4 regions of the Sphaerisporangium flaviroseum genome follow, and region 1 is predicted to be linked to each of the others. Evidence: riboswitches for the same ligand, from Rfam matches in the RefSeq annotation. Region 1 holds a riboswitch; each other region holds the start of a gene.
The links. A riboswitch is a leader RNA that binds a small molecule or an ion and turns the genes downstream of it on or off. The one in region 1 is predicted to bind cyclic di-AMP.
Positions count from the first base shown of each region.

Region 1 (3,175 bases):
GCGACCGCGAGCATTCTGCCGCGGCGCATGTTGTTCTTCATTCCGGACCCCTCTCAGGTGGTTGCCCGATAGATGGGAGGTGCATCGAGGGCCGGCCCCGACAGTCGGGCCCCGCGATGTGCTGGATCCCTCAGCCGTGATCTCGTGGGTGTCATCCCGCGAGCGAAGTTTTGGGAGCGCTCCCACGAAGAGTCTCCGATAGGCAATGCTGGCGTCAATATGCCGAAACCTAACTGTTACTCCTGGGGCTGTTAGAAGCTCGAAACCAGACTAAGAGCTCGAAACTCACCATTGGCGCTATTGGGAGCGCTCCCATCGCTACCGGCACAGTCGGGCGCAAATCATCCATGCGTCACGCGGAACCAGGGTCGGCGGCCTGTGGACCCGGCCCCGGAGCGGTGTCTCGCCGGGGCCTGGAACGTCCGATGCCGTACGACCGGCGGCGGGACGCCGGTCGTACGGCACTGGGGACGGGCGCCGCCGCGGAGTGGAGTCGGCGGGCGCCCTCGATGGTCGACGAGCGGCGCCCCGCGCGGGAGATGGGTCAGGGCGCCGTGGGGAGAGGGAGATCAGGCGGCGTAGGCGGGGTAGCCGTAGCCCGCGACCTGAGAGGTCGGACGCGTACGGATCTCCACGACGCCGTTGCCGGTGTTGCCCTCGACGGTCTTGATCGTGCCGTCGCCGTTGTCGTCGATGACGTAGCCGACGTGCTGGATGGAGTCGAAGCTCTTGTCGCCGTTCCAGGCGAAGAAGACGACCGCGCCCGGCTTGGGCGTGGTGCCCCAGCGGTCCTTGGACGCGAACCACTTGGCGTGCTCGACGGTGTAGGCGTCGTTGCCGACCGTGTCCTCGAGCCCGAGCTGGTTGCCGACCCAGGAGACGAACATGTCGCACCAGGAGGCGTTGGCGAACCCGGCGACCGAGCCGCCGTCGCGTGCGACCGTCTCCTTGGCCCGCGGGGAGCTCATGTACCAGGAGTGGAACTTCGTGCCGCCGCCCGAGCTGTTCTCGGAGATGCCGACCTGGGCTTTGGCGAGCTTCAGGAGCTGCTGGGCGGAGACCTTGCCCGCGTGCTCCCTGACGTGGGACTCGGCGCTCGCGGTCTTGATCTTCTCGTCGGGGGCGGCGGCGTGTGCCGCGAGGGTGGTGCCCGCCACGACCTGGGCGACGACCAGGCCACCGAACGCTAGGGCCTTCAGCTGGTTCTTCGGGGCATCCAGAAGCCGATGTAGGAACATAGACAAGGGGAAACTCCTTCCAGACCGCCTACCGGGTTAGCTGACGGGTTCGGGCGTGGAAGTTCGCCCTACGGGGGCGTCCGTGGGAGGCGGCCCCGATTCACCCCAGAAGAGGTGGGTCCCCGGCTTCGCAATGAAGCGGACTCGGCGGTAGCACGCATCGGTGGGAGAGGGGTCTCCGCAAGGGGCCGACTCGCGCCAGGCAATCTCCATAGCCCGAGCGCATTGCCCAAACGGGTAGGTCCCGTGCCAGGAGTCCTCTCAGAGTAATACATCGGACAAAGGTACGCAAACAGGACAAAACTCCGGGCTGCACCGGGGGTTGGAAGGGCAAATCCCGGCTTGACGCTTACGGGGACGGTCTCCGGGAGCAGGCGCGACATGTGGGGTTCACCTGCGGATGCCCGGGTAAGGGGGAGCGCTGCGGGCCGACCGGCGAGAGCCGTAGGGGCGCCTGCGGTGGTCTGAGTGAGCCGATGGGGCGGAAGTGATAGTTGTGGCGGTCGGTGCCGGCGATGTCAAGTGAGCTAATGGTGCCTGAGAAGCGGCCGGTTCAGCGATACGGCGAACCCCGCCAGATTCGCTCACATGCAGCAAATTCCGTTAACCGTATATATCAATTCGTGTGCGCTTCGTTACCGAGCAAGAAAGCGCAGGACGGGCACATCCGGATACGCCAGGAAGCCAGGAAGGGTGACCCGGCGTGCTGCCCACCTGAATACAAAGAAATCCGGGAATCGTCCGCCCAGCCGTCGACGGAGAAACCCAGGAAAGGCGAACGCGTGCGCAGTTCGAGGGTTCTCGTACCGCTGACCACCATCGCCTCCTCGGAGGTGTCACGGGCCCGGTCATCCTGCCCCACCGAAGGTCCCATCTCGCCGGCGGCCACGGTGTCCACGCTCTCCACCGGGAAGTCGCCGAAGAAGGCCGGCGCCAGGCCTGTCCCCCTGTGAACGGACGCGCGCCGGTCCTGACCTTGGGCGGAAGAGAGCGACGGGACCTGGCTGAGCCACCGTTGTCCGCTGTTCACCAGGTGTTACCCCCCGCGTAGGCTCACGCGGCTACATTGCTTTTCGTCGTGAAAGTGGCAATGCCCGGCGTGGAAAGGATCGGTCGAAGCCGCGTGCGGGAGCAGGGATCGGCCGTCGCCTGGGTGGAGTCGCCTCTTCAGCTGCTGTGCGCGGTCGAGGCGCGGTACGCCGGCGTGTCCGGGTCCGCCCTGCGCATCGTGACCCGGGGCAGGCTTCCAGGCCTCGGCGTGACCCGCGCCGAGCTGGCCGCGCTCGACCTGCCGGGCGGGGTGGAGATCCAGACCGCGGAGGACACGATGCCCCGCCCCGGGCGAGGGGACACCTGGGTAATCGGCGACGCCTTCTCCGGCAGGACGCAACTCACCTCGCTGACCGCCGCCCCCGCCCAGATGGTCGTGGTGGACGACGGCCTGGCCACGATCCGCCTGCTGGAGATGCTCACCTCCCGGCTCGGCACCCCGCTGCTGCGCGCCCGCACCAGGGCGAAGGCGTCGCGACGGGTGCTCGGGGCCGCCGCGGCGATCCGCCTGCGGGCCGCCGCACGAGCCGGACGGCTCACGGTGTTCACCGCCCTTCCCGTGCCGGCCGAGCTGGCCGAGGCCGTACGGGCGCGCGGGATCCGGCTGGTGACCCACGACTTCGCCTGGCTGCGCTCCCAGCCCGCGATCGCCCATCCGCGTCCGCGCGAGGACACCGTCGTGCTCGGCACCTCGCTCGTACGCAACGGGCTGATCCACCGCGACCGCTACCTGTCGTGGCTCTTCGCGCTCCAGGGGCCGCTGGCCTACTACCCGCACCGGCGGGAGGACCCCGGCGACCTCGCGGCCGTCCGTGACCACCCCGGCGTCACCGTGTACGACGGCGGGGTGCCCGTCGAGATGACCCTGCGGGACCTGCGGCCGGGCC
Region 1 is NZ_BAAAZR010000004.1:212,843-216,017, reverse strand. Features, by position in the region: gene ABD810_RS12680 (ABC transporter substrate-binding protein) at 1-41, opposite strand, end outside; gene ABD810_RS12675 (CHAP domain-containing protein) at 570-1,238, opposite strand; cyclic di-AMP (ydaO/yuaA leader) riboswitch at 1,249-1,398, opposite strand; gene ABD810_RS12670 (hypothetical protein) at 1,855-2,136, opposite strand; gene ABD810_RS12665 (hypothetical protein) at 2,362-3,175, shown strand, end outside.

Region 2 (3,175 bases), on a different contig from region 1:
GGATGGGACACTCGCGGTAGTACACATGCACAGTGGAGACCGTCGCGGAGCTGCGGGTGCGCAGGTCTGGGTGAGGGCACGGCACCGCCCTCCCCCTTCGTTGGTGATGTTGGTGGGTGCCAGATCGACCGGTACATGATGTCCAGACCCGCCATGGATTCCCCACAGATCGGCCACAGCCGCAGCCCCTACGGGCAGATCCGCAACAAGAACAGCGGCAAGTGCCTGGTCGTCCGTGGCGTCGACAACAACGCGGCCGCCGTCCAGTACACCTGCGGAGGATGGGCCGACCAGCAAACGACCCCACACAGGGCCGGAAATGACTGTGGGCATCCTCCGTCAAGTGGAGAATGCCCATGCCATCGGCCATTGCCGTGGTGCGCCGCCAGGGACTCGAACCCCGGACCCGCTGATTAAGAGTCAGCTGCTCTAACCAACTGAGCTAGCGGCGCGTGACTACGGTGACTTTAGCAGTCCCGGCGAGGCTCCGCACATCAGCGGGGGCGATGTGACGGGCGGGTGGCCAGGTCATGCCTTCGTGCGGGGGGCTGTGAGTTCACCCGGACGGCGGTGTCCGGGCGTGCCTCAGCGTTCACCAGTGCGTCCCTCTGCGGAGGTGTTCCGCGCCCCGCGTCCTCGTCCGGTCTCAGTTGCCGGCGGGGACCGCCGGCGTGACGGGCTTGGCGGGGTTGTGGTCGTAGACGCCCCACGCGCCCGTGGAGAACGGGACGGGGTGGTTCTTCTTGCCCACTCCGGTGCCCCACTTGGTGATCACGTAGTTGACCTTGATGTGGCCGGCGGAGAAGCCGGTCACCACGAGCGAGCTGTCGCTGAAGGTGCCGCCGGTCAGCTGGGCGAAGGTCTTGCCGTCGATGTCGAGCATGACGCCGCTCTCCGACGGGACGCCCGGGCCGCGGTCACCGATGAAGAAGGGGGCCTTCTTGCCGTTGTACTCGACGTAGCCCTCGGTGCCGAGAGGCCAGCTGGGGCTCGCGAAGAGACCCTTCTGCATGGGCTTGCCGATGGCCGGAAGGCCTGTGTCACCCATACGCCCGGAAGCGTCGTCCCAGAAGTACGAGGCCTTGGTGCTGCCCTTGAGCAGCACCGGCTTGGCGGCCTGCGCCGTCACGGTCTTCACGACGTGGTCATCGGCATGGGCGGCGACGGTGCCGGCGGTGGTGGCGACAGCGGTGGTACAGAGCAGAGCCGCGCCTACGAGAGTTGCCGTCCATCGTGCATTGGGGGTGTTCATGAAAAAAGACATGGGGAAAGGGATCTTTCATCAGAAGACAAGGGGACCGCGCTCCGAGTCGCCGAGGGGGATCGGTGCGGGGGGTGGAAAGCGCTTTCGGGTGCTTAACGGGACAGCGTCCAGCCGCGCCGAGCGCGCGTTCGTACTTGGGTCGGTTAGCGGTGGCACCAGGCCACCATGTGTCGCAGAGGGCGAGTCAATCGCCCGATGGGACGGCTGCTAACAGCCGACTAGTCCGGCCGCTTCTGACGGCAAGATCCAGGTCTTAGGGTTGCCCGGTCTGTGGACTGTGCGGAGTGGGATGCTCCACTCTGGTCTCCTCTCCATCGCGTCTACCGGGTTAGCTGACGGATTCGGGCTTGGAGCCGCCCTACCGCTTGCGCGGATTCACCCCACAAAACTTGGGTCCCCGGTTCCCGTGGGCGGTGCGCCCGTGGGATTCGACGTACGGGACGGTGGCCTTCCTGCTGAAGACCAGGTCACCATCCGTTTCGTGCTTGAAACCTTACCCACCGAGTCAGGACAAAGCAAACGAAATCATTGCAAAGCATATTAAGATCTACCTTCGGGCCACAAACCCCATCAATACCGACATCAGTGCTCATAGCTCCTCCAGCGTAGGGTCACGCGGAGGGCGATGTGACCGGCGTGACGGAAAGGTGCGCTGGAGTCGGCGGGGCGTGGCAGGGGAAGGGCGGGTGAGGGAAGGGCAGGGGCAGGGCGAGGAAGGCCCGCTGGGCGAGGAAGGGCGCGGCAAGGCGGGGGAAGGGCCGTGGCCGGGGGAAGGGTGTGGTGGGCGGGAAGCCGCGGCGGGGTGGGAAGGGGCGTGGCGGAAGCGGGCCGGGAAGGCGAGGGTGAGCGCCAGGGGGAACCGTCCCCGGGCATGAATCGGGGCCGGGCAGTCCCCCGCCTGCCCGGCCCCGATCTCTCACGGTCCAGCGCCGATGCCTTCCCCCAAACGCATCGGGCGGTCCCGCAGACTGGACGCGGTCCCCCACCGCGTCCTTTTGGTGAAAAGCTCTGCGACGCCCTCTCGGGCGACTGGTCGCATCCCTCTTGACCTGCCTTAACACTACATACGGGGGCCTGAGCTACTCGTCATCGCAGGGTATAGATTCGGTCTAACTCACGGTGATGACCGGGTACGGTCGGACCCGCAGGCGCAAGTGGCTATTCAGGCAGTTCGACCTTGACCTCGGTGCCCTTCTCCAGGGACCGGCTGACCGTGCAGTGCCGCTCGTGCACCCGGTGAGCGACCGCGCGGAAGACCTCGTCCGCCTTGGCGTCGCCCTCGGGCAGTTCGACGTCGTAGGTGATGGTGACCGGCCCGAGCAGGGTGGGTTCGATCTTCTCCGCCTGCACCGTCATCGCCAGCCGCACGAGCCGGTGACCGCGCTGAGCGGTGAGCGGCTCGACCGTCACGATGTTGCAGCCTCCCACCGCGACCAGCAGTAGTTCCACGGGGGTGAACACACCCTCCTCGTCGCCGCCGCCCAGGGCGATCTCCGCTCCGCGGTCGTTGCGCGCCACGAAGCCGTCATCTGTACGCTCCACACTCACCAATGCCATATCTGGAGCCTAAAGCCGGCCGCGCCGGTTCAGGCGTCCGGGTGCTCGGAGAGATAGGCGATGTACACCGGGCGCAGCGCCTCGCCGAGCTCGCCCTCACCAGACGCCATGGCATCACTGAGCAGCGCCGAGACCCGGCTGAGGTCGTTGGCCGCCTCGTCGGAGTGCCCGCTCGCGGCCTCGGCGGCCGGGATCACGGTCAGCAGTTTCCACAGGAAGCCGAAGTCGCCGTGCGCCACGGCGTAGCGCACCGCCCTGTCGTGGAGCTCCTTGGGCGACAGCGACTGCAGCTCGTCCTGGTCCATTTGCGCTCACCCCCTTTAAGGCCCCTTTCCCCCCACTCGGGGGGATATG
Region 2 is NZ_BAAAZR010000043.1:288,452-291,626, reverse strand. Features, by position in the region: tRNA gene ABD810_RS36170 (tRNA-Lys) at 376-452, opposite strand; gene ABD810_RS36165 (hypothetical protein) at 647-1,252, opposite strand; cyclic di-AMP (ydaO/yuaA leader) riboswitch at 1,567-1,708, opposite strand; gene ABD810_RS36160 (OsmC family protein) at 2,423-2,806, opposite strand; gene ABD810_RS36155 (hypothetical protein) at 2,851-3,126, opposite strand.
Region 2: another riboswitch for cyclic di-AMP. It lies ahead of ABD810_RS36165 (hypothetical protein); the one in region 1 lies ahead of ABD810_RS12675 (CHAP domain-containing protein).

Region 3 (3,175 bases), on a different contig from region 1:
TGGTAGCCGCCCTGGGCGTACCCCGGCTGACCGTAGGCCGGCTGGGCGTACCCGGGCTGCTGGCCGTACTGCTGCTGGCCCTGCATGCCCGGCTGGCCGTACTGCTGCTGGCCCTGGACTCCCGGCTGGCCGTACTGCTGGCCGTAGCCCTGGTCACCGTAGCCCTGCTGCTGGCCGTACTGCTGCTGCTGACCGTACTGGCCCTGCTGGCCGTACGCCTGCTGCTCGTAGCCGGGCTGCTGGCCGTACTGCTGCTGACCCTGCTGGCCGTACTGCTGCTGGCCGTACGCCTGCTGCTGGTCGTAGCCGGGCTGCTGGCCATAGCCCTGCTGCCCGTACGCCTGCTGGTCCTGGCCGGGCTGCTGGCCGTACTGCTGCTGGCCCTGCAGACCGTAGCCCTGCTGCTGGCCGTACGGCTGCTGCTGGCCGTAGCCCTGCTGCTGGCCGTACGGCTGCTGCTGGCCGTAGCCCTGCTGCCCGTACGACTGGTGTGGGCCGGTCTGGGACTCGGGCTGGCCGTATCCCTGCTGGCCGTACTGCTGGCCCGGTGTCTGGGACTGCTGGGGATAGCTCTGCCCGTACGACCCGGTCGCGCCCTGCTGGCCGTACGCGCCTTGCTGCCCGTAGGACTGGGGGTAGCTGTTCTCCGATGTCTGCTGGGGACGGTGAACGACCGTCACCTCCGGATCGGCGCCTGGCCGATCGGTGTTCTGCTGCCCATATTGCGGAGACCCGGATGACGATTGATCATCGTCCGATTCGTCCCGTGGGTACGGCGGCTGTCCGGTGCTCACCGTGTCACCTCACTTCGGCTTCGCATGCGGCATATGTCAGACACACATGCTGTGGTGTTGCCCAACGTAGCGACAGTGGCATCAACAGTCACCTTTCCATCGCGTCATCCCGCAGGTCAAGATCGCGGGGTCAAATGGAGAAGCATGCGCGTGTTGCGGAGGGTGTTCGGCTTGACGTGCTCCAGATCGAGGAACTCGGCGACGCCCTCATCGTAGGAGTCCAGCAACTCGGCGTACACCTCAGGTGAGACAGGAGTCCCCAGGATGGGCGCGAAACCGTGCTTGGCGAAGAAGTCCACCTCGAAGGTCAGGCAGAAGACCCGGCGCAATCCCAGCTCGCGGGCGGTGTCGATGAGGGCGGCGACGATCATGTGGCCGATGCCGAGGCCACGGCAACTCGCGTCGACGGCGACGGTCCGGATCTCCGCGAGGTCCTCCCACAGGACGTGCAGCGCCCCGCAGCCGACGATCGTCCCATCCCTCTCGGCCACCCAGAACTCCTGGACGTCTTCGTAGAGGGTGACGATCGATTTGCGCAGGAGGCGTGGTCCCGCTCCGGAATAGGTGTCGACCAGACGGCCGATGGCCCGGACGTCGGGGGTGCGGGCTCGCCTGACGGCGAGCGTGCTGCCGGCGGGTACGGGGTCCACGACCTGCTCCATGACCCGCCAGCGTATCCGCCGAAGGCGATCGCCTCGCCCCGGCGGTGAAGGTTCGTGCCCGGTAACGGTCCGTCCGAAATACCTTCCGGCCTTTGCCGTCGTCGCGGTGGGTAGTCGACAGACCGCGATGCGTCAAAATCCCAGCGTTGGCGACATTTCCCATCACACCGACTCGTGGACCTGCGGCTTCCCTCACACGGGAGGGTCAAAAGCACGTCAACGCAGGGTAATGCGGGTTCGCCGCCCCATCCGGCGTGATCTCCCCGTGACGTGCCGGTTGTGAAACCTCTACAGAATCGGCAGTTCTGGTTGAGCAGGAACCTCGACTGCACTAGTGTCCAGCGTCAATGTCGGTCATCGCGAGGCGGTGGCCGAACCGCCTAATCCTGGTCACGTCCCAAAGTGGCAGGGAATCGGGGACCCAATGGTGCGAGACGAGGCCCTGCCCTCGACGAACCACCACCCCTGGGGTGAATCCGACGCGATCCTCCACGGTGATGTGCTCGGTAGGGCTGCTCCGGCCCGAACCCGTCAGCTAACCCGGTAGGCGGACAAGGAGAGGAGCTCGTCGTTGGAGCCTAGGCGCACGCCTGGACAGAGTGCGGGCAGGCATGCCCGTTCCCGAGAACGAAGCCCGCGTTACTGGCTCGGCAGAGTCACGGCGGCGTCCTGGCGCGCTCCACGCCGGATCGCGCTCATCGCCCTCACCCTCACGGCCGTGACGTTCGGGTCCCCCCTGGTGGCGGCGACCGCCGAACCCAAGCCCAGCCTCAACGAGCTGAAGGCCAAGGTCGAGCGGCTGTACGAGCAGATCGAGTCGCTCACCGAGCAGTACAACGGCCAGAAGGAACGTCTCAAGCAGGCGCGGCGGTCGGCCGAGCTGGCCAAGAAGACGCTCGCCAGGAGCGAGACCGACCTCGAGGAGAAGCGCCGCAAGGCCGGGCTGTACGCCCAGGACGCCTACATGACGGGCGGCGTCGGTTCCTCCCTCGCACTGGCCATGTCGGGCGACCCCGAGGGGTACCTCGACCGCGCGGCCACGACCTACGCCCTCCAGATGCAGCAGGGCGAGGAGGTCGCCCAGATCACCAAGGCCATGGACATCGCCGAGCGTGCCAAGGCGAGCGCCAAGGCCCGCGAGGTGGAGGTCAAGAAGCTCGTCAGCGACCTGTCGTCGCAGCAGGACAAGATCCGCAAGTTGGTCGCCCAGACCGAGACCAACCTTTTCAAGCGGGCTCTTTCACAGGCGGGCCAGACATTCGGCAGGGCCACCCGTATCGACATCCCGATCCCGGGCAAGGGCAAGGCCGCAGAGGCCACCAAGTGGGCGCTGACACAACAGCTCAAGCCGTACGTCTGGGGCGCGGCGGGACCGGGGAGCTACGACTGCTCCGGGCTGGTCCTGTGGGCTTACCAAAAGGTCGGCATCAGCCTCCCGCACTACACCGGTGACCAGTGGACCGCCGGCACCCACGTGTCCCGGCAGGATCTGCGCCCCGGCGACCTGGTCTTCTTCTACAGCGACCTGCACCACGTGGGCATCTACATCGGCGGCGGCATGATGGTGCACGCCCCTCGCACGGGCGACGTCGTACGGGTGGTCCCGCTCGGCAACCGGCCGTTCGTCGGTGGCGTGCGCATCGCCGACTGACGGACACGACCAGCCCTTTCCGGGACGCGTCGTACACCGCGCAGGCGATGAACCCGGCCTGCCCGGTG
Region 3 is NZ_BAAAZR010000001.1:164,748-167,922, forward strand. Features, by position in the region: gene ABD810_RS00780 (RDD family protein) at 1-680, opposite strand, end outside; gene ABD810_RS00785 (amino-acid N-acetyltransferase) at 911-1,456, opposite strand; cyclic di-AMP (ydaO/yuaA leader) riboswitch at 1,824-2,022, shown strand; gene ABD810_RS00790 (C40 family peptidase) at 2,028-3,107, shown strand.
Region 3: another riboswitch for cyclic di-AMP. It lies ahead of ABD810_RS00790 (C40 family peptidase); the one in region 1 lies ahead of ABD810_RS12675 (CHAP domain-containing protein).

Region 4 (3,175 bases), on a different contig from region 1:
GGTACTGCATCAGCACCACCGACCGGATCATCGCCCCGTCGTCGGAGCTGTCGATGGCCCGCCGGGCACGCTCGAAGATCACCCGGTTCGAGGGCGGGTCCCACCTGACCTTGATATCGCACCCGGACGCGGTGACGTCGGTGATCGCCTCGGCGATCTGCTCCGTGCGCCAGCTCGCCCGGTGCCTGGATGTGTCCTGAGCCGCTCGTACGGTTCTTGATCCGCTGGCTCTAGTACATCGAGATGTGGACGTGGTCGAAGTGGTTCGCCGTGGTCCCGCCGCGGTTGCTCATGGGACGCCAGCCGGGGAAGCCCAGGTTGTAGATCCGCTGCTTGTAGATCACGTACTTCACGCCCAGCTTGCGGCCGTTCTTGATGGCCCAGGCGGAGATCTGGTCGCCCAGCGCGGCCTGGCCGGCCGAGGGCAGCGCGCCGCCGGAGCTCAGCATGAAGTCGCACGCACGGCCCACCGGATGTTCGCCGCTGTTCTCGGGGCGGTAGCAACCGACCGGGAAGTTCAGCGCGAAGTGGCTTTTGACCTGTGCCCGCATCAGGCGGGTCCTGGGGGTGATGTTCTCGCTCCCCGAAGGCAGTTCGGGGGCCCATGCCCCGTTGGCCCGCTTGCCCGGCGCGGTCGGGATGAGCTGGTCCAGCTTGTTCTTGATCTGGCCGATGAGCTTCTCGGCGTCCTTGCGCTGGCCGGTCACCTCGACGACGTCCTGCCGCAGCTGTTCGGTCAGCTTGGTCGCGTCGTCGGCGGCCTTCTTGCGGGTGTCTCGCGCCGACGTGTACCCGGCGATCTTGGCGGTCTGCTCGGCTTGGAGCTGCTGCAGCATGGCGGCGTCGCCGTATCCGGGGGACATGAGCTCGCCCACCATGCCGAGGCCGCCCGCCTGGTAACGGAGCTGGGCGATGTCACCGACCTGACCCTGCGCGGCCGTGAGCTCCTTCTCGGCGGATCCGAGGCGTTCTCGTGCCGATTTCTCGGCCGACTTGGCCTTGGCCACGGCGACGCGCTTGGCGTTGTACTCGGTGATCAGCTTGTCGACCTTCTTGCCGAGCGAGGCCAACTGCGACTTGAGTTGTTTCTCTGTGGGTTTGGGTGCCGCGTTCACCGCGGGCACGGGGCCGAGCAGGAGGCCGGCCATGGTCAGAACGCCGACGGCCACGGAGGCCTGGCGGCGGGAAGTCGGGGGCAGAGCCCGCTCCTCTCCATCTGCCGACCGGGTTAGCTGACGGGTTCGGGCCGGAGTCGCCCTACCACGATGTGGATTCACCCCAAGAACCAATGGGTCCCCGGTTCCCAGGCGGGGCACCCGGGATTAGGCACACCGGCTGCTACAGCCGGTGTGGGATGGATAGTAGTGGTAAAGGCATGTTTATGGCGACTTGGGGCGCTGTTGACTACCGGATCTGCTGCGCCCTGAGCAGGCGAGCCGCCTCCTCGGGGAGAACGTCGTTCACGAAGGCGCCCATGGCGGACTCCGACCCGGCCAGATACTTCAGCTTCTGCGGCGCCCGCCGGATGCTGAAGAGCTCGAGATGCAGGTAGGAGAGGTCGCGGCCGGTGCGGACCGGGGCCTGGTGCCAGGCCGCGACGTACGGCATGGGCACGCCGAACAGGCCGTCGAGCCGCCGCAGCACATCGGTGTAGAGAGGGCCGAAGGCGGCCCGCTCCTCGTCGTCCAGCGCGTTCAGGTCGGGAACCTGGCGGTTGAGGTAGACATGGACCTCGAACGGCCACCGGGCCGCCGCGGGCACGAACGCCGTCCAGTGGTCGTTCGACGCCACTACGCGGGTCTCGGCCTTCCGCTCGGCCGCCAGCACGTCGGCGAACAGGTTGCTTCCCGTCCGCTCCTGGTACCTCTCGGCCGAGGCCAGCATCTGCCGGGTCCGCGGGGTCACGTAGGGATAGGCGTAGATCTGGCCGTGGGGGTGGGACAACGTGATCCCGATCTCGGCGCCGCGGTTCTCGAAGCAGAACACCTGCTCCACACCGGGAAGCGCCGCGAGCTCCGCCGTGCGGTCGGCCCAAGCCTGAAGGACCAGGTCGACCTGCTCGGGCGAGAGCGCGGAGAAGGACGATCCGTGCTCGGAGGTGAAGCACACCACCTCGCACCGGCCAAGGCCGGGCCGTACCTCGCTCAGACCGCCGACCTGCTCGTAGTCACCGGTGTGGAAGCTGAACGAGGGGAAGCGGTTCTCGAAGACGGCGACGTCGTACTCGGGGGAGGGGATCTCGGTCGCCCGGCCCGGCGCCGAGGGACACAGGGGGCACTCGTTGGCGGGCGGCAGGAACGTACGGCTCTGCCGGTGACCGGCGACGGCGACCCACTCGTCCAACAGCGGGTCGTAGCGGAGCTCGGAGGCCGGCGGGCGCGGGGGCAGCTCGCGGGTGTCGACCGCGCTGCGGTCCGCGTCGTCGCGGCGGTCGAAGTAGATCAGCTCGCGGCCGTCGGCGAGGTGGGTCACCGTGCGCTTCACTGGGCCACCGCCTGTGCGGTCGTGGCGGGGTCGACGAGGAGCAGGGTGCCGACCTGGTCGGACAGCGCCGTTGTCGCCTCTTCGGGCAGACCCGTGTCACTGATCACCACATGGGCCTCCTCGAGTTTGGCGATCGTGCTGATGCCAACGGTGCCCCACTTGGTGTGGTCCGCTAGCACGACGAGCTGCTGCGCCGCCGCGACAAGCTCGCGGTCGGTCTCGGCCTCCAGCAGGTTCGGCGTGGTGAACCCCGCTCTGAGGTTCATGCCGTGCACGCCCAGCATGAGCGTGTCGACGTTGAGCTCGCGGATGGCGGCCACGGCGACGGGGCCGACCAGCGCGTCCGACGGCGTGCGTACGCCTCCGGTGAGCACCACGGTCTGGTCGGGACGCCCGGCCCGGTGGAAGACGTCGGCGACCTGGACGGAGTTGGTGATGACGGTCAGGCCGGGGACGTCCACGAGCTGGTGGGCCAGCGTCCAGGTCGTCGTGCCGGCCGACAGCGCGACGGAGGTGCCGGGGCGCACGAGCTCGGCGGCACGGCGGGCGATGGCCTCCTTCTCGGGCTGCTGGCGCACGGACTTGGCGGCGAAGCCGGGCTCCTCCGTCGAACCGGTGCCCGTGGCCGTGGCGCCACCGTGCACCTTCTCGATCAGCCCACGCTCGGCCAGGACCTCCAGGTCGCGGCGGA
Region 4 is NZ_BAAAZR010000020.1:13,872-17,046, reverse strand. Features, by position in the region: gene ABD810_RS25620 (alpha/beta hydrolase) at 1-200, shown strand, start outside; gene ABD810_RS25615 (coiled-coil domain-containing protein) at 231-1,169, opposite strand; cyclic di-AMP (ydaO/yuaA leader) riboswitch at 1,204-1,339, opposite strand; gene galT (galactose-1-phosphate uridylyltransferase) at 1,405-2,484, opposite strand; gene ABD810_RS25605 (DeoR/GlpR family DNA-binding transcription regulator) at 2,481-3,175, opposite strand, start outside.
Region 4: another riboswitch for cyclic di-AMP. It lies ahead of ABD810_RS25615 (coiled-coil domain-containing protein); the one in region 1 lies ahead of ABD810_RS12675 (CHAP domain-containing protein).